3 regions of the Streptomyces sp. NPDC059743 genome follow, and region 3 is predicted to be linked to each of the others. Evidence: predicted binding sites of a transcription regulator. Region 3 holds the regulator's gene; each other region holds the start of a gene.
What was found. Region 3 encodes HrcA, which represses chaperone genes, less so after heat shock. Its sites were predicted from a motif close to TTNGCACTCNGNNNNNCNGAGTGCNAA; they were not measured.
Positions count from the first base shown of each region.

Region 1: groL (chaperonin GroEL) is a predicted target of HrcA. The motif match lies at 2,609-2,635, and genes of this name have one in related genera.
Region 2: groES (co-chaperone GroES) is a predicted target of HrcA. The motif match lies at 2,259-2,285, and genes of this name have one in related genera.

Region 1 covers NZ_JBHWGS010000002.1:32,036-37,631, forward strand. The annotation lists SAM riboswitch class I at 1-115, shown strand, start outside; gene thrC (threonine synthase) at 133-1,419, shown strand; gene ACFV6H_RS03275 (ubiquitin-like small modifier protein 1) at 1,498-1,773, shown strand; gene ACFV6H_RS03280 (cold-shock protein) at 2,173-2,376, shown strand; gene groL (chaperonin GroEL) at 2,764-4,386, shown strand; gene ACFV6H_RS03290 (RNA polymerase sigma factor) at 4,550-5,086, shown strand; gene ACFV6H_RS03295 (hypothetical protein) at 5,086-5,596, shown strand, end outside.
Region 2 covers NZ_JBHWGS010000013.1:58,174-63,769, reverse strand. The annotation lists gene ACFV6H_RS23220 (methyltransferase domain-containing protein) at 1-418, opposite strand, end outside; gene ACFV6H_RS23215 (polysaccharide deacetylase family protein) at 550-1,623, shown strand; gene ACFV6H_RS23210 (hypothetical protein) at 1,663-2,067, shown strand; gene groES (co-chaperone GroES) at 2,432-2,740, shown strand; gene groL (chaperonin GroEL) at 2,842-4,467, shown strand; gene ACFV6H_RS23195 (SDR family NAD(P)-dependent oxidoreductase) at 4,604-5,377, opposite strand; gene ACFV6H_RS23190 (multicopper oxidase family protein) at 5,400-5,596, opposite strand, start outside.
Region 3 covers NZ_JBHWGS010000005.1:397,971-403,566, reverse strand. The annotation lists gene ACFV6H_RS12315 (Uma2 family endonuclease) at 1-294, shown strand, start outside; gene ACFV6H_RS12310 (DUF3097 domain-containing protein) at 272-1,102, opposite strand; gene ACFV6H_RS12305 (MBL fold metallo-hydrolase) at 1,136-1,972, opposite strand; gene hrcA (heat-inducible transcriptional repressor HrcA) at 2,214-3,230, shown strand; gene dnaJ (molecular chaperone DnaJ) at 3,231-4,367, shown strand; gene ACFV6H_RS12290 (nitronate monooxygenase) at 4,677-5,596, shown strand, end outside.

The sequences.
Region 1 (5,596 bases), on a different contig from region 3:
GGACTGAGGGAACGGCCCGTTGAAGTCCCGGCAACCCTCCCGCCGACCGCGAGGTCACGGTGGGGAAGGTGCCAATTCCGTCTTGCGGCGAAATGCGTCGTAAGGAAGATGAGGAGAAAGGGCCTCGCCATCATGGCTGTGCAGACCGTCCACCACGCCAGCGACACCGTTGACCTCGGACCCGCCGCCGCCCTCTCGTGCCGCGAATGCGGAGAGCGTTTCGATCTCGGTCCCATTTTCGCCTGCGCGAGCTGTTTCGGGCCGCTCGAAGTCGCGTACGACCTGCCGAGCGGCACTCCGGAAGAGCTGAAGAAGCGCATCGCGGACGGCCCGGACAACATCTGGCGGTACGCGCCACTGCTGCCCGTTCCCGCCGATGTGGCCTCGAAGCCGAACATCAATCCCGGTTTCACCAAGCTGGTCAAGGCCGACAATCTGGCCCGCGAGCTCGGCATCACCGGCTCCCTGCACATCAAGGACGACTCCGGCAATCCGACGCACTCCTTCAAGGACCGTGTCGTCGCCATCGCCGTCGAGGCCGCCCGCGCCTTCGGCTTCACCACGCTCTCCTGCTCCTCCACCGGCAATCTGGCGGGCGCCGTCGGCGCCGCCGCCGCCCGCGCCGGCTTCCGCTCCTGTGTGTTCATCCCGCACGACCTGGAGCAGGGCAAGGTCGTCATGGCCGCGGTGTACGGCGGTGAACTCGTCGGCATCGAAGGCAACTACGACGATGTGAACCGCTTCTGCTCGGAGCTGATCGGCGATCCGCTGGGCGAGGGCTGGGGCTTCGTCAACGTCAACCTCCGTCCGTACTACGGCGAGGGCTCCAAGACGCTCGCGTACGAGATCTGCGAGCAGCTCGGCTGGCGGCTGCCCGACCAGATCGTCATCCCGATCGCCTCCGGATCACAGCTCACGAAGATCGACAAGGGCCTCCAGGAACTGATCAGGCTGGGGCTCGTGGAGGACCGGCCGTACAAGATCTTCGGCGCCCAGGCCGAGGGCTGCTCGCCGGTGTCCACCGCCTTCAAGGCCGGGCACGATGTCGTACGGCCGCAGAAGCCCAACACCATCGCCAAGTCCCTGGCGATCGGCAATCCGGCCGACGGCCCGTACGTCCTGGACATCGCCCGCCGCACCGGCGGCGCGGTCGAGGACGTCAACGATGAGCAGATCGTCGACGCGATCAAGCTGCTGGCGCGCACCGAGGGCATCTTCGCGGAGACCGCGGGCGGAGTGACCGTCGGTGTGACCAAGAAGCTGATCGAGGCCGGAGTGCTCGATCCGGCGCTGACGACCGTCGTCCTCAACACCGGTGACGGACTGAAGACTCTGGACGCGGTGGCGCCGACGACGGGCCCGACCGCGACCATCCGCCCGAGCCTGGACGCGTTCCGCGACGCCGGCCTGGCCCGCTGACCTGACCTGATTTGGCCCGGCCCGGCCTGGCCCGCTGATCCCGACGACGTTACGGAAGACGGAAGGCAGAACACCACTATGAGCGTCAATGTCCGCATCCCCACCATTCTCCGTACGTACACCGGCGGCAAGGCCGAGGTTCCGGCGGAGGGGGCGACTCTCTCCGAGGTCATTCAGTCCCTGGAGGCCAGCCATCCCGGTATCGCCGCGCGAGTCCTGGACGATCAGGGCAAGTTGCGCCGGTTTGTGAATGTGTACGTGAACGACGACGACGTCCGCTTCGAGCAGGGCCTGGAGACCGCGACTCCGGCGGGCGCGGGCGTCTCGATCATCCCGGCGGTCGCCGGAGGCTGAGCTTCGGCGTGGCTTCCGCGTGGCTTCGGCTTAGCTTCGTCGTCGCGACGCCGAGCGACCGGCATGGCTCCCTCCGCAAGAGAAGCGGAGGGAGCCATTCTTTATGGTTGAACGCGATAGAGTGTGGGAACGCCCCTCCGCCGCCCATGTGGCGCGTGTATGAGAACGCGACAAGATAGGGCTGAAGTCCTGGTGCTGTTTGCACTGTAGGTGCGCTTTGCCCGGCCCGACTTGCCCGGGAACGCAGCGAATTCGTCGCTATGCGTGTTCAGCCATGCCCAGAATTCTCGTCCGATTGACCTGTTGCAGAGGGCAGTTGGGCAGATACATTCAGCCGCGGTCGACGCGTTCCGGCGCGAAGTGTGGCCCCTGGAAGGGCCAGTAATAGGGGAGTTAGGCATGGCTCAGGGCACCGTCAAGTGGTTCAACGCGGAGAAGGGATACGGCTTCATCGCGGTCGACGGTGGTGCGGATGTTTTCGTCCACTACAGCGCGATCCAGATGGACGGTTACCGCACCCTTGAAGAAGGTCAGCGAGTGGAGTTCGAGATCTCGCAGGGCCAGAAGGGTCCGCAGGCGGACATGGTCAAGCTCGCCGTCTGATCCCGGCGCGATCGGCCACCGACGCACTCAGTTCACGGCTCACGCCGAGGGGTCCGTATCCCGGAGACGGGATACGGGCCCTTCGTGCGTGCCCGGCCCTTCGTGCGTGTTCGGGCGTCACCTCGCGCGTGTCCGGGCGCGGGTGGGGTACGGGCGCGGGCGGGGGCCTGCGGATGGGGGCCTGTGGGTGGGGGCGCTTGCACTCTCGGGGGTCGAGTGCTAATCATTGGCGTTAGCACTCTGCGAGTGAGAGTGACAACTTAAGGACCGGGTCGGTGAGGCCCGAAGAGCCGGTGGGGCAAGGAACCGCACGGCTCTCAGGCCGTCCGTCGCGGGCGCCAGCGCGGTCCGGAGCAATCCACCCCCTGTCCGGGAGGACCACTTCACATGGCCAAGATCATCGCGTTCAACGAGGAGGCACGGCGCGGTCTCGAGCGCGGGATGAACCAGCTCGCCGACGCCGTCAAGGTCACCCTTGGCCCCAAGGGTCGCAACGTCGTCCTCGAGAAGAAGTGGGGCGCCCCCACGATCACCAACGATGGTGTGTCCATCGCCAAGGAGATCGAGCTCGAGGACCCGTACGAGAAGATCGGCGCCGAGCTGGTCAAGGAAGTCGCCAAGAAGACGGACGACGTCGCCGGCGACGGTACGACCACCGCGACCGTGCTGGCCCAGGCGCTCGTCCGCGAGGGCCTGCGCAACGTGGCCGCCGGCGCCAACCCGATGGCCCTCAAGCGTGGCATTGAGAAGGCCGTCGAGGCCGTCTCCGGCGCCCTGCTGGAGCAGGCCAAGGACGTGGAGACCAAGGAGCAGATCGCTTCGACCGCCTCCATCTCCGCCGCCGACACCCAGATCGGCGAGCTCATCGCCGAGGCCATGGACAAGGTCGGCAAGGAAGGCGTCATCACCGTCGAGGAGTCCCAGACCTTCGGTCTGGAGCTCGAACTGACGGAGGGCATGCGCTTCGACAAGGGCTACATCTCCGCGTACTTCGCCACCGACATGGAGCGTATGGAGGCGTCCCTGGACGACCCGTACCTCCTGATCGTCAACTCCAAGATCGGCAACGTGAAGGACCTCCTTCCGCTGCTGGAGAAGGTCATGCAGTCGGGCAAGCCGCTGCTGATCATCGCGGAGGACGTCGAGGGCGAGGCGCTGTCGACTCTGGTCGTCAACAAGATCCGTGGCACCTTCAAGTCCGTCGCCGTCAAGGCTCCGGGCTTCGGTGACCGCCGCAAGGCGATGCTCAACGACATCGCCATCCTCACCGGTGGCACGGTCATCTCCGAGGAGGTCGGCCTCAAGCTGGAGAACGCCGGTCTGGACCTGCTGGGCCGCGCCCGCAAGGTCGTCATCACCAAGGACGAGACCACCATCGTCGACGGTGCCGGTGACAGCGACCAGGTCGCCGGCCGGGTCAACCAGATCCGCGCCGAGATCGAGAACAGCGACTCGGACTACGACCGCGAGAAGCTCCAGGAGCGCCTGGCGAAGCTGGCCGGCGGCGTGGCCGTCATCAAGGCCGGTGCCGCGACCGAGGTCGAGCTGAAGGAGCGCAAGCACCGCATCGAGGACGCGGTGCGCAACGCCAAGGCCGCCGTCGAGGAGGGCATCGTCGCCGGTGGCGGCGTGGCTCTGCTCCAGGCCGCTTCGGTTTTCGAGAAGCTTGAGCTCGAGGGCGACGAGGCGACCGGCGCCAACGCCGTCAAGCTCGCGCTGGAGGCTCCGCTCAAGCAGATCGCCATCAACGGTGGTCTTGAGGGCGGCGTCGTCGTCGAGAAGGTCCGCAACCTGACGGTCGGCCACGGTCTGAACGCCGCGACCGGCGAGTACGTCGACATGATCGCCGAGGGCATCATCGACCCGGCGAAGGTCACGCGGTCCGCGCTCCAGAACGCGGCCTCCATCGCCGCGCTGTTCCTGACCACCGAGGCCGTCATCGCCGACAAGCCGGAGAAGGCCGCCGCGGCTGCTCCGGGCGGTATGCCGGGCGGAGACATGGACTTCTGAGCCTGACGGCTCGGACCCGGTCCTGGTCCAGTTCCAGTTCCAGTACCGAGGGCGGCACCTCTTTCGAGGGGTGCCGCCCTCGGGCGTTTTCCGGTTCGGCAGCCTTCGGCTTTCGCGGCTTGCGGCTGGTAAGGATCCGCCGGGCTCATGACATATGAGAGGTGTGGAAACCTTTCGGACGACGGGGAGCGACGGGGGCCGTGCGCCCGACGGCGATCGCTCCGAGCGGTTCACGGCCATGTATGTACGCGAGCATCCGCGCGTATCGGCCTATGTCCACCGGCGGCTGGGCGACCGGAGCGCGGCGGAGGAACTGGCCGCGGAGGTCTTCAGGACCGCGTGGGAACGGATGGCCGCGGGCCATGAGACCAGCAGCGGCTGGCTGTTCGTCACCGCGCGCAATCTGCTGGGCAACCACTACCGCAAGAGCGCGCGCCTGACCGAACTCCACCGGCGCATCACCGACGAACTGCACCGCGCGCCCGCGTCCGGGCAGGACACCGCCGTACTGGACACTCTCGACCGGCTCCCGGACCGGCATCGGGATGTGCTGATGCTCAGTTACTGGGACGGGCTGAGCGCCGCCGAGATGAGCGAGGTCCTCGGCTGCGGGGTACCGGCGGTCTGGGTCCGGCTGCACCGGGCCCGTAAGGCGTTCCGAGACCTTTACGTACAGCCCGAGCCCGAGGAGTCGGCGTGATGCGTGTCAAGTCCCTGATCAAGCACGCCAACCCGGTGCCGGTGCCGGTCGCTTCCGAAGGCCGGGGCCGGCCGGGCAGGCGCGCCGTTCTGGTGGCGGCTCTCGCCGGCGGTACGGCCGCTGTCGTCGCGGGCGTCGCGCTGCTCGCGACCGGTCCCGGGGGAGCGCAGGCTCCCGGAGGCGGCGGCGCCGTCGCGGACCAGGCGTACTACGGAAGCACCGAGCAGTTGGAGGCGATGGCCGACGTGATCGTACGAGGCAGGCTCGGCCCCGGCCGCGAGGAGGACGCGGGCTCCGACCGCGGCGGAAGCAATTACACGGTCGCGCCGGTGGATGTCACGGCGACAGCCAAGGGCGAAGTGCCCGGAAACCGCCTCCAATTGTCCTACCTCACCCCGGGCACCGCCGCCGAGACGGCCCCGCTGACCGCCGGGAAGGAGTATGTCTTCCTGCTCACAAAGGACACCCCGACCACCGGAAGCCACTACCTCGTGAGCACCACCCAGGGCT
Region 2 (5,596 bases), on a different contig from region 3:
CGCCGCCGATGCCGCAGCACAGATCCATGACCCGGGGCTCCGGCGCGAGCGCGCGGAACCGGGCAGCCCGGTAGGCGGCGACGGTGCCGCGCGTGGCCTGCTCGATTCCGTTCGGCGTGAAGTACATGCGGTACGCGTCCCGTGCGCCGAATTTCGCCACTCCGCGCTGACGCAGCCGCGCCTGGGCCAGCGCCGCCGAGACCAGCTCCGCCGGGTGCTCGCGGCGCAGCCGGGTGGCGAGGGCGAGTTCGCCGGCCGGGTCGTGGTCGCGCAGTTCGGCGAGGAGCGCCTGGCCCTCGGCGGAGAGCAGCGGCGCGAGGAGGGCGGAGGGAGGAAGCAGCGGGGCGTGCGAGGGCGAGAGCGCGGGAGTGGGAGTCGGCGCGGGAGTGGCAGGAACGCGGTCGGTCACCCGGTCCATTGTGGGCCAGCCGGGGGATGGTGCGCGCCCGGGCGGCGGTGTCGGCCGGGCGCGGGCATCGCGCGCTGACAGGATGCGACACCATGCAACTAGTACGACAAAACGAAGAAATGATGGCAAAGGTGGCGGAGATGGCGAAGGGGGACGGGAGCGGCAGGGGCGGGAGTGGTGGGGACGGAGGCGGTCCGGGCGGGAGAGCCAAGGACGGGAGCGCCAGCAGGAGCACCAACGGAAGCGGTAACGGGATCGCCGCGCAGGCCACGAAAAACCAGCCCAGCCGACGCAGCCGACGCGGACGCACCGTCGCCGCGGCGCTGCTCGTCGGTGCGATCGGCTCGGGATGCGCCGCCGGAGCCGGCGAGGTGCCCAAGCCCGCCGCCGCCGGGCGCCCTGGCCTGCCGGGCGGGCCCGGCCACGGCGCCCAGGAGGCGCAGAAGGAGGCCCCGGCCGGCATGATCGCCGGTTACGCCGACAACCTCCGCCGCAACCAGGCGGCCCGTGCGATCGCGGCCAAGAAGTGGGGGCTCAGCGCCACTCCGCTGCCCGCGCCCAGGCCGCCGACCGTCAAGCCGGCCATCACCACCCGCGAGGGCTTCGAGGTCCAGGACAGCGAGGATCTGCCGCCGATCTTCACCACCGTCCCGACCAAGGACAAGGTCGTCTTCCTGACCATCGACGACGGCTCGGAGAAGGATCCCGAGCTGCTGCGGATGATGAGCGAGCTGAAGATCCCGTACACCGCCTTCCTCAGTGACTACGTCATCAGCAACAACTACGACTACTTCAAGAAGATGCAGGACAACGGGGTGACGCTGAACAACCACACCCTCAACCATCCCTATCTGCCCGGTCTGTCCTACGACGAGCAGAAGCGGGAGATCTGCGGCCAGCAGGACAAGCTCCAGCAGCGGTACGGGCACCGGCCCACGCTCTTCCGGCCGCCGTTCGGCAACTACAACCGCGACACGCTGGTGGCCGCCAAGGAGTGCGGTGTGAAGGCCGCACCTCTGTGGGCGTCGGAGGCATTTCCCGACCACATGGAGTGGCGTGAGTGGGACAAGGACATGCACCCCGGGGACATCATCCTCACCCACTTCCGCGGCCCGGACGAGTGGGCGGGCTCCATGCCCGACATGATCCGGCAGGTGATGAAGGTGATCACGGACAAGGGCTACGCCGTGGGCAAGCTGGAGGACTACGTATGACACCGCTGGAGGAGTACGTATGACACCGGAGGCGCTGCTATGAGGCTCGGGGAGGACGCATGCGGCCCGGTCGCTCCGGTCGCTCCCGTCGCGTCGGTCGCTCCGGCGGGCACGGCACGTACGCGCCGTGGGGCCACGGGAGGCCGTACGAGGGCTGAGTACCGGCTGCTGGCCGGCGCGCTGGCGGCCGGCGCGCTCATCACCGCCGGCTGCGCGCAGTCGTCCGATCCGGTGGATCCGATCGAACGGCTCGGCCGCAAGGCGGCGCAGAAGGTCGGCCCGCACACGCCGCCCTCGGTGCCGGGAGCGGACGGCAGGCCGAGCGCCGTACGGCTCGCTCCGCAGCCCCGGGAGATGTGCCCCGGGGAGGAACGTCCAGCCCTGGACCCGGACCCGGGCGTGGGCCCCGGCGGCCCCGGCGTGAACGCGGGAGCCCGGCTGTGAGCGCAGGGACCCCAGCGGCGCGCGCCCAGCCGTACACGCGACGGCGCGCGCCCGGTGGTGCGCGCCGCCGCGCCGCTGCGTAGCCCTGTACGCCGTCGCGTAAGCGTGTGCGCCGCTCGTACGGCCGTACGGAATCCAGGGCCCCGCATGCGCGTTTCCGTATTGAGACAGAACCGCCACGCCCAGCCGTATTGGCACTCCGCTTGACCGAGTGCTAACCGCGGTCATAGTCTCGGGTCTGGCACTCCCCAATGGAGAGTGCCAAAGCGCGACTGGCAGGTCCGGCACCCGCGACGACGGATCGACCTGGTCGCCACCCTCAGACAGTTAACCCCGTGAGATCTCCGAAGGGGGAGGTCGGATCGTGACGACCGCCAGCACCAAGGTTGCCATCAAGCCGCTCGAGGACCGCATTGTGGTCCAGCCGCTCGACGCCGAGCAGACCACGGCCTCTGGCCTGGTTATCCCGGACACCGCCAAGGAGAAGCCCCAGGAGGGCGTCGTCCTGGCTGTCGGTCCGGGCCGTTTCGAGAACGGCGAGCGGCTCCCGCTCGACGTTTCCGTCGGCGATGTCGTTCTGTACAGCAAGTACGGCGGCACCGAGGTGAAGTACAGCGGCGAGGAGTACCTCGTCCTCTCGGCTCGCGACGTGCTCGCGATCATCGAGAAGTAATCACCCACGTTCGAGTTTGCTTGTGAACCGCGCCCCTGGCCGCCCTGCGATTGCCGGGCGGACAGGGGCGCGGTTCGTGTGAGAGGACAGAGAAAGCTCCCATGGCGAAGATCCTGAAGTTCGACGAGGACGCCCGTCGCGCCCTCGAGCGCGGCGTCAACAAGCTTGCCGACACGGTGAAGGTGACGATCGGCCCCAAGGGCCGCAATGTCGTCATCGACAAGAAGTTCGGCGCCCCCACCATCACCAACGACGGTGTCACGATCGCCCGCGAGGTCGAGCTCGACGACCCGTACGAGAACCTGGGCGCGCAGCTCGTGAAGGAGGTGGCGACCAAGACCAACGACATCGCGGGTGACGGCACCACCACCGCCACGGTGCTGGCCCAGGCGCTGGTCCGCGAGGGCCTGCGCAATGTCGCCGCCGGCGCCTCCCCGGCCGCCCTGAAGAAGGGCATCGACGCCGCGGTCAAGGCCGTCTCCGACGAGCTGCTCGCGACCGCCCGTCCGATCGAGGACAAGTCCGACATCGCCGCCGTGGCCGCGCTCTCCGCGCAGGACCAGCAGGTCGGCGAGCTGATCGCCGAGGCGATGGACAAGGTCGGCAAGGACGGTGTCATCACCGTCGAGGAGTCCAACACCTTCGGTCTGGAGCTGGACTTCACCGAGGGCATGGCCTTCGACAAGGGCTACCTCTCGCCGTACATGGTCACCGACCAGGAGCGTATGGAGGCCGTCCTCGACGACCCGTACATCCTGGTCCACCAGGGCAAGATCTCCTCCATCCAGGACCTGCTGCCGCTGCTGGAGAAGGTCATCCAGGCGGGTGGCTCCAAGCCGCTGCTGATCATCGCCGAGGACGTCGAGGGCGAGGCGCTCTCCACCCTCGTCGTCAACAAGATCCGCGGCACCTTCAACGCGGTCGCGGTGAAGGCTCCCGGCTTCGGTGACCGCCGCAAGGCCATGCTCGGCGACATCGCCACCCTCACGGGCGCGACCGTCATCGCCGAGGAGGTCGGCCTCAAGCTCGACCAGGCCGGTCTGGACGTGCTGGGCGCCGCCCGTCGCGTCACCATCTCCAAGGACGACACGACCATCGTCGACGGCGGCGGCAACTCCTCCGACGTCGCGGGCCGTATCAACCAGATCAAGGCCGAGATCGAGGGCACGGACTCCGACTGGGACCGCGAGAAGCTCCAGGAGCGCCTCGCGAAGCTGGCCGGCGGTGTGTGCGTGATCAAGGTCGGCGCCGCCACCGAGGTGGAGCTGAAGGAGAAGAAGCACCGTCTGGAGGACGCCATCTCCGCGACCCGCGCCGCGGTCGAGGAGGGCATCGTCTCCGGTGGTGGCTCCGCCCTGGTGCACGCGGCCAAGGTGCTGGAGGGCAACCTCGGCAAGGAGGGCGACGAGGCCACCGGTGTCGCGGTCGTCCGCCGCGCCGTGGTCGAGCCGCTGCGCTGGATCGCCGAGAACGCCGGTCTTGAGGGCTACGTCATCACCGCGAAGGTGGCGGAGCAGGACAAGGGCCACGGCTTCAACGCGGCCACCGGCGAGTACGTCGACCTGGTGAAGGCCGGCGTCATCGACCCGGTGAAGGTCACCCGTTCCGCGCTGGAGAACGCCGCGTCCATCGCGTCGCTGCTGCTCACGACCGAGACCCTGGTCGTCGAGAAGCCGGCCGAGGAAGAGGGCGACGCGGGCCACGGCGGCCACGGCCACAGCCACTGATCGGCCTTTGCGGCTGAACCGCCGCCGCTCTCGCGGAGGTGGTTGCTCGCCGCCGTGGTTCCTCAATTGATGGTTACGGTGAGGAATCAGGCCCGGTACTCCTGCGGGGGTACCGGGCCTCGCGCGTTACGGAGGCCTACCGCGGCCCGTACTTGCGGCCCGTCTTCGAGGTGATTCCGCCGAGCAGGCCGCGCGGGGCCAGTTTCACCGCGCCCATCAGCGCCTTGTACCGGGGATCCGGTACGGACACCGTCTTTCCGCGGGACAGATCCAGCAGCGCCGCCGCCACCAGTTTGTCCGCGTCGAGCCACATCCAGCCCGGGATGTTCTCCGTGCCCATACCGGCCCGTTCATGGAACTCGGTCCGTACGAATCCCGGGCACAGCGCCATCAGCCGTACGCCCGTCCCGGCCAGATCCCGGGACACGCCCTGGGTGAACTGCACGACCCAGGCCTTGGACGCACCGTACGTACCGCGCGGTACGAACGCCGCCACCGACGCCACATTGACGACTCCGCCCCGGCCGCGCTCCCTCATCCCGGCGACGCCCGCCGATGTCAGCCGCAGTACCGCCTCGCAGTGCACCTTCAGCATCGTCAGCTCATCGGCCATGGAGACATCGAGAAAACGTCCCTTGTTGCCGAAGCCCGCGTTGTTGACCAGGAGATCGACCGGCGCTCTGCGGTCCGAGAGCCGCCTCTCCACCGACGCGATCCCGCTGTCGGTGGAGAGGTCGGCCGTCAGCACCTCGGCCTCGATGCCATGCCGGTCGTGCAGCTCGGTGGCCTGTTCCCGCAAGCGCGTGGTGTCGCGCGCCACCAGTACGAGATTGTGCCCGTCCGCCGCCAGCCGGCGCGCGAAGGCGGCACCGATCCCGGCCGTCGCGCCCGTAATCAAAGCAGTCGTCATACGCGGCACGTTAGTGCCTGAGTCAGTGCCCCTGGTGTGCGTGGACGGCAGATGGACGGCCCGCCCGCTGTCCCTTGGCGACCACCACGAACTGGCCCATCATTCCCTGGTCCTCGTGGTAGAGCAGATGGCAGTGGTACATGTACGGAGCGTTCGGATCGGCCGGTCCGTCGAAGCGTATCGCCAGCTTCACGGTCGTACGGTCCGGCAGGAAGACGG
Region 3 (5,596 bases):
GCTGATATCACCATGCTGCTGGAAGTGGTCTCCAAGACCAGCGTCGACCGCGACTACGGCGAGAAGCGTTCCATGTACGCGGCGGGCAGGGTGCCCGCCTACCTGATCATCGACCCGACGGAGCAGCAGTGCGTGCTGCTCACCGAGCCGGTCGGCAGCGGCGAGGCCGCTGATTACCGGGTGGAGCGAACCACCAAGTTCGGCGATCCTGTGCCCCTGGATCTGCTCGGTGTCGAGCTCGACACCTCGGAGTTCGAGACGCTTCCCCCGGTCAAGCGTCACCGCCGACCGTGACGAAGTCGATCAGTTCCTCCACCCGGCCCAGCAGTGCCGGTTCCAGGTCCCGGTAGGTCCGGACCCGGGACAGGATTTGCTGCCACGCCGCTCCCGTGTTCTCCGGCCAGCCCAGTGCGCGGCAGACGCCCGTCTTCCAGTCCTCGCCTCTCGGGACCGAGGGCCATCCCGGGATGCCCACCGACGACGGCTTCACCGCCTCCCAGACGTCGATGTACGGGTGACCCACCACCAGGACGTCGGGGCCGGTCACCGCCGCCGCGATACGGGACTCCTTCGAGCCCGGTACCAGATGGTCGACCAGGACGCCCAGCCTCGCGTCCGGTGCCGGGCCGAACTCGGCGACGACGGCCGGGAGATCGTCGATACCGCCCAGATACTCGACGACCACGCCCTCGACGCGCAGATCGTCGCCCCACACCTTCTCCACCAGCTCCGCGTCGTGCCGGCCCTCGACGTAGATACGGCCGGCCCGCGCCACCCGCGCACGGGCCCCGGGCACGGCCACCGAGCCGGAGGCCGTACGGGTCGGGCGCGCCGGGCCCGCCGCCGTCGGACGCACCAGCGTGACCATCCGCCCGTCGAGCAGAAATCCGCCCGGAACCAGCGGAAACACCCGGTGCTTGCCGAACCGGTCCTCCAGCGTCACCGTCGGGCCCTCCGCGGTCTTCTCGCAGCGGACCACCGCACCGCAGAAGCCCGTCGACACCTCCTCGACCACCAGATCCGGATCCGGCTCCGCCGGAACCTCGGGCGCGGGCGTGGACTTCTTCCACGGAGGCGTCAGATCGGGGCTGTAGCTACGCATTCGCAAGACGATAGGCGGCACGGGCCGGTACGGCTACGACACCCCGAACCGTGCCGCCAGCGCGTCGCGTTGCGCTCGTACGAACGCTGCGTCCACCACCGCGCCATGGCCCGGTACATACACCGCGTCCTCGCCTCCCAGCGCCAGCAGCCGGTCCAGGGCGGCCGGCCAGCGCGCCGGGATCGCGTCCGGGCCCGCCTGCGGCTCACCGGACTCCTCCACCAGATCGCCGCAGAAAACCACGGAGCGAGCCACGGAGCGAGCGACCGAGGCGCGTTCTGACGCGCCCACCGAAGCGCCCACCGCACTGCCCGTCGAAGCGCCCACCGAAGCCTCCGCCACCAGCACCGCCAGATCGTGCGCCGTATGACCTGGACCGGCATTCACCAGCACCGCCCGCCGGTCGCCGCCCAGCTCCAAGGTGAACAGTCCCGACACCTCGTGCCGAGGCGGCACCAGCGCCTCCACCGCCCGCGCCGTCTCCTCCGCGTCCGCCCCGAGGCGTACGGCCTCCTCGTACAGGCCCGACGGCCCCGGCCCCGGCCCTGGCCCGCGCGCCGCCAGCAGCCGCGCCATGCCCACCGCTCCGTACACCTCCACCTCCGCCTCCGGAAACGCCGCAGTCCCCAGCACATGGTCGAAGTGCGGATGGCTGAGTGCGATATGCGTCACGTGCCGGCCGCCGCCCAGCAGCGCCCGCACCTCCGCGCCGAGTTCGGCGCCCTCACGGACCGTCGAGCCCGTGTCGTACAGCAGGACGGCGTCCACGCCGACGACCAGTCCGGCCGTCGCGTCCCACCGCGGCAGCCGTCGCCGTCCCACTCCCGCTCCCAGCCGCTCCCAGCCGTGTTCTTCCCAACAGAGGTCCATACCAGGACGCTACGGGACGCTACGGAAACGGCGCCTTCGCCGACGGGCCTGATCGGGCGGTACCGTGTTCGGCCGCCCTTGCTCCGGGCGTACCCCACGGCCGTACACTTACGGGGGGAGTGCTGGCACTCCTTGTGAGTGAGTGCCAAAGCGAGTGCCGACGAGTGCTTGGAAGAGTGCCGAACAGGCCAAGAAGTGAGTACCGGGCCGGGAACGACGACCAGAGCTGGAGGTGTGCGCCATGCTCAGCGAACGCAGACTCGAGGTGCTGCGCGCCATCGTCCAGGACTATGTCGGCACCGAGGAGCCCGTCGGCTCCAAGGCGCTCACCGAGCGCCACAAGCTCGGTGTCTCACCGGCGACCGTCCGCAATGACATGGCGGTGCTGGAGGACGAGGGCTTCATCGCCCAGCCGCACACCAGCGCGGGACGCATCCCGACCGACAAGGGCTACCGGCTCTTCGTCGACAAGCTGGCCGGTGTCAAACCGCTCTCCTCGCCGGAGCGCCGGGCCATCCAGAACTTCCTGGACGGCGCCGTCGATCTGGACGATGTCGTGGGCCGTACGGTACGGCTGCTGGCGCAGCTCACCCGGCAGGTCGCCGTCGTCCAGTATCCCTCGCTGACGCGCTCGACGGTGCGGCACGTGGAGCTGCTGGCGCTCGCGCCCGCCCGGCTGATGCTCGTCCTGATCACGGACACGGGACGGGTCGAGCAGCGTATGGTCGACGCTCCCTCGCCCTTCGGCGAGACCTCGCTCGCGGATCTCCGCGCCCGGCTCAACAGCCGGATCGTCGGGCGCCGCTTCGCGGATGTCCCGCAGCTCGTGCAGGACCTGCCCGACTCGTTCGAGCAGGAGGACCGCGGCGTGGTGTCCACCGTGCTCGCGACCCTGCTCGAAACCCTGGTCGAGGAGACCGAGGAGCGGCTGATGATCGGCGGTACGGCCAACATCACCCGCTTCGGACACGACTTCCCTCTGACCATCCGGCCGGTGCTGGAGGCGCTGGAGGAGCATGTGGTGCTCCTCAAGCTGCTCGGCGAGGCCAAGGATCCCGGTATGACCGTACGTATCGGGCACGAGAACGCCCATGAGGGACTCAACTCCACGTCCGTCGTCGCGGTCGGCTACGGTTCGGGCGACGAGGCAGTCGCCAAACTCGGCGTGGTCGGACCGACCCGCATGGACTACCCCGGAACGATGGGAGCGGTACGCGCAGTGGCACGTTACGTCGGACAGATCCTGGCGGAGTCGTAAGTGGCCACGGACTACTACGCCGTACTAGGCGTACGCCGCGACGCATCTCAGGATGAGATCAAGAAGGCATTCCGGCGGCTCGCGCGCGAGCTGCATCCGGATGTCAATCCCGATCCCAAGACGCAGGAGCGCTTCAAGGAGATCAACGCCGCGTACGAGGTGCTGTCGGACCCGCAGAAGAAACAGGTCTACGACCTCGGCGGCGATCCTCTCTCGGCGAACGGCGGCGGTGGCCCCGGCGGCTTCGGAGCCGGTGGTTTCGGCAACTTCTCCGACATCATGGACGCGTTCTTCGGTACGGCGTCGCAGCGCGGCCCGCGGTCGCGGACACGGCGCGGCCAGGACGCGATGATCCGGCTGGAGATCGACCTCAACGAGGCGGCCTTCGGTACGACGAAGGACATCCAGGTCGACACGGCCGTGGTCTGTACGACCTGTTCCGGCGAGGGCGCGGCGCCCGGCACCTCGGCGCAGACCTGTGACATGTGCCGTGGCCGTGGCGAGGTCTCGCAGGTCACCCGGTCCTTCCTGGGCCAGGTCATGACCTCGCGGCCGTGCCCGCAGTGCCAGGGCTTCGGTACGGTCGTGCCGACGCCGTGTCCCGAGTGCGCGGGCGATGGACGTATCCGTTCGCGCCGTACGCTCACGGTCAAGATCCCGGCCGGTGTCGACAACGGCACCCGTATCCAGCTCGCGGGCGAGGGCGAGGTCGGGCCGGGCGGCGGTCCCGCCGGTGATCTGTATGTCGAGATCCATGAGCTGGCGCACGCGGTGTTCCAGCGGCGCGGCGACGATCTGCACTGCACGGTCACCATCCCGATGACGGCGGCGGCGCTGGGCACGAAGTGTCCGCTGGAGACGCTGGACGGGCTGGAGGAGATCGACGTACGGCCGGGCACGCAGTCGGGCCAGTCGATCCCGCTGCACGGGCGCGGTATCACGCATCTGCGCGGTGGCGGCCGAGGCGATCTGATCGTGCATGTCGAGGTGATGACTCCGTCGAAGCTGGACCCGGAGCAGGAGCGGCTGCTGCGCGAACTGGCGCAGCTCCGCGGCGAGGAACGCCCTACGGGCCAGTTCCAGCCGGGCCAGCAGGGTCTGTTCTCCAGGTTGAAGGATGCGTTCAACGGTCGGTAGGCGGGTGTCGGCCGGGGGTCCGGGGGTGGTCCCCCGGGTGGGCACTGTCAGCCGGGGCAGCAGGGTCTGTTCTCGCGGTTGAAGGATGCGTTCAACGGTCGGTAGGCGGGTGTCGGCCGGGGGTCCGGGGGTGGTCCCCCGGGTGGGCACTGCCAACGGTCGGTGGTGAACCGCCCGCGCGGCCGAAGGCCATGGGTCGGCGTCCAGGGATTTCTCTGGACGTCGGCCTTTTTGCGCGGCCTTTCAATGGCACATGCCAGTCACGACACCGATTCGGAGCTGTCACGGAGGGCATGGCACCATGCCTCCATGTCCTCCGCACTGACCGATCTCTGCCGGTATCCGATCGTGCAGGCCCCCATGGCGGGTGGGGCCTCCTGCCCCCAACTCGCCGCGGCGGTCTCCGAGGCGGGCGGTCTCGGTTTCCTCGCCGCCGGGTACAAGACGGCGGACGGTATGTACGAAGAGGTCAAACAGCTGCGCGGGCTGACCGGTCAGCCCTTCGGGATCAATCTCTTCATGCCGCAGCAGCAGAGCGCCGACCGCGCGACCGTCGAGGTCTACCGCAATCAGCTCGCCGGTGAGGCGACCTGGTACGAGACACCGCTCGGCGATCCCGACGCCGGACGGGACGACGGTTACGAGGCCAAGCTCGCGATCCTGCTCGACGACCCGGTGCCGGTCGTCTCCTTCACCTTCGGCTGCCCGAGCAGATCCACGTTTGACGCCCTGGCCCACGCCGGAACGTACACCGTGGTCACGGTGACCACGCCCGAGGAGGCGGCGACCGCGCAGTGGTCGGGCGCCGACGCCGTCTGCGTCCAGGGCATCGAGGCCGGCGGACACCAGGGCACGCACCGCGACGATCCGGCCATCGACGGCGTCGGTGTCGGCATCGGGCTGCTCTCGCTGATCGCCCAGGTCAAGGAGGCCGTACAGCTTCCGATCATCGCCGCCGGCGGGCTGATGCGCGGCGGTCAGATCGCGGCGGCGCTCGCGGCCGGCGCGGACGCGGCACAGCTCGGTACGGCGTTTCTCGTGTGCCCGGAGTCCGGTGCGAACGTGCTGCACAAACAGGCCATGACCAATCCGCTGTTCGTACGGACCGAGCTGACGCGGGCGTTCTCCGGCCGGCCCGCCCGTGGTCTGGTCAACCGCTTCATGCGTGAGCACGGCCCGTACGCTCCGGCCGCCTATCCGGAGGTGCACCATCTCACCTCCGGACTGCG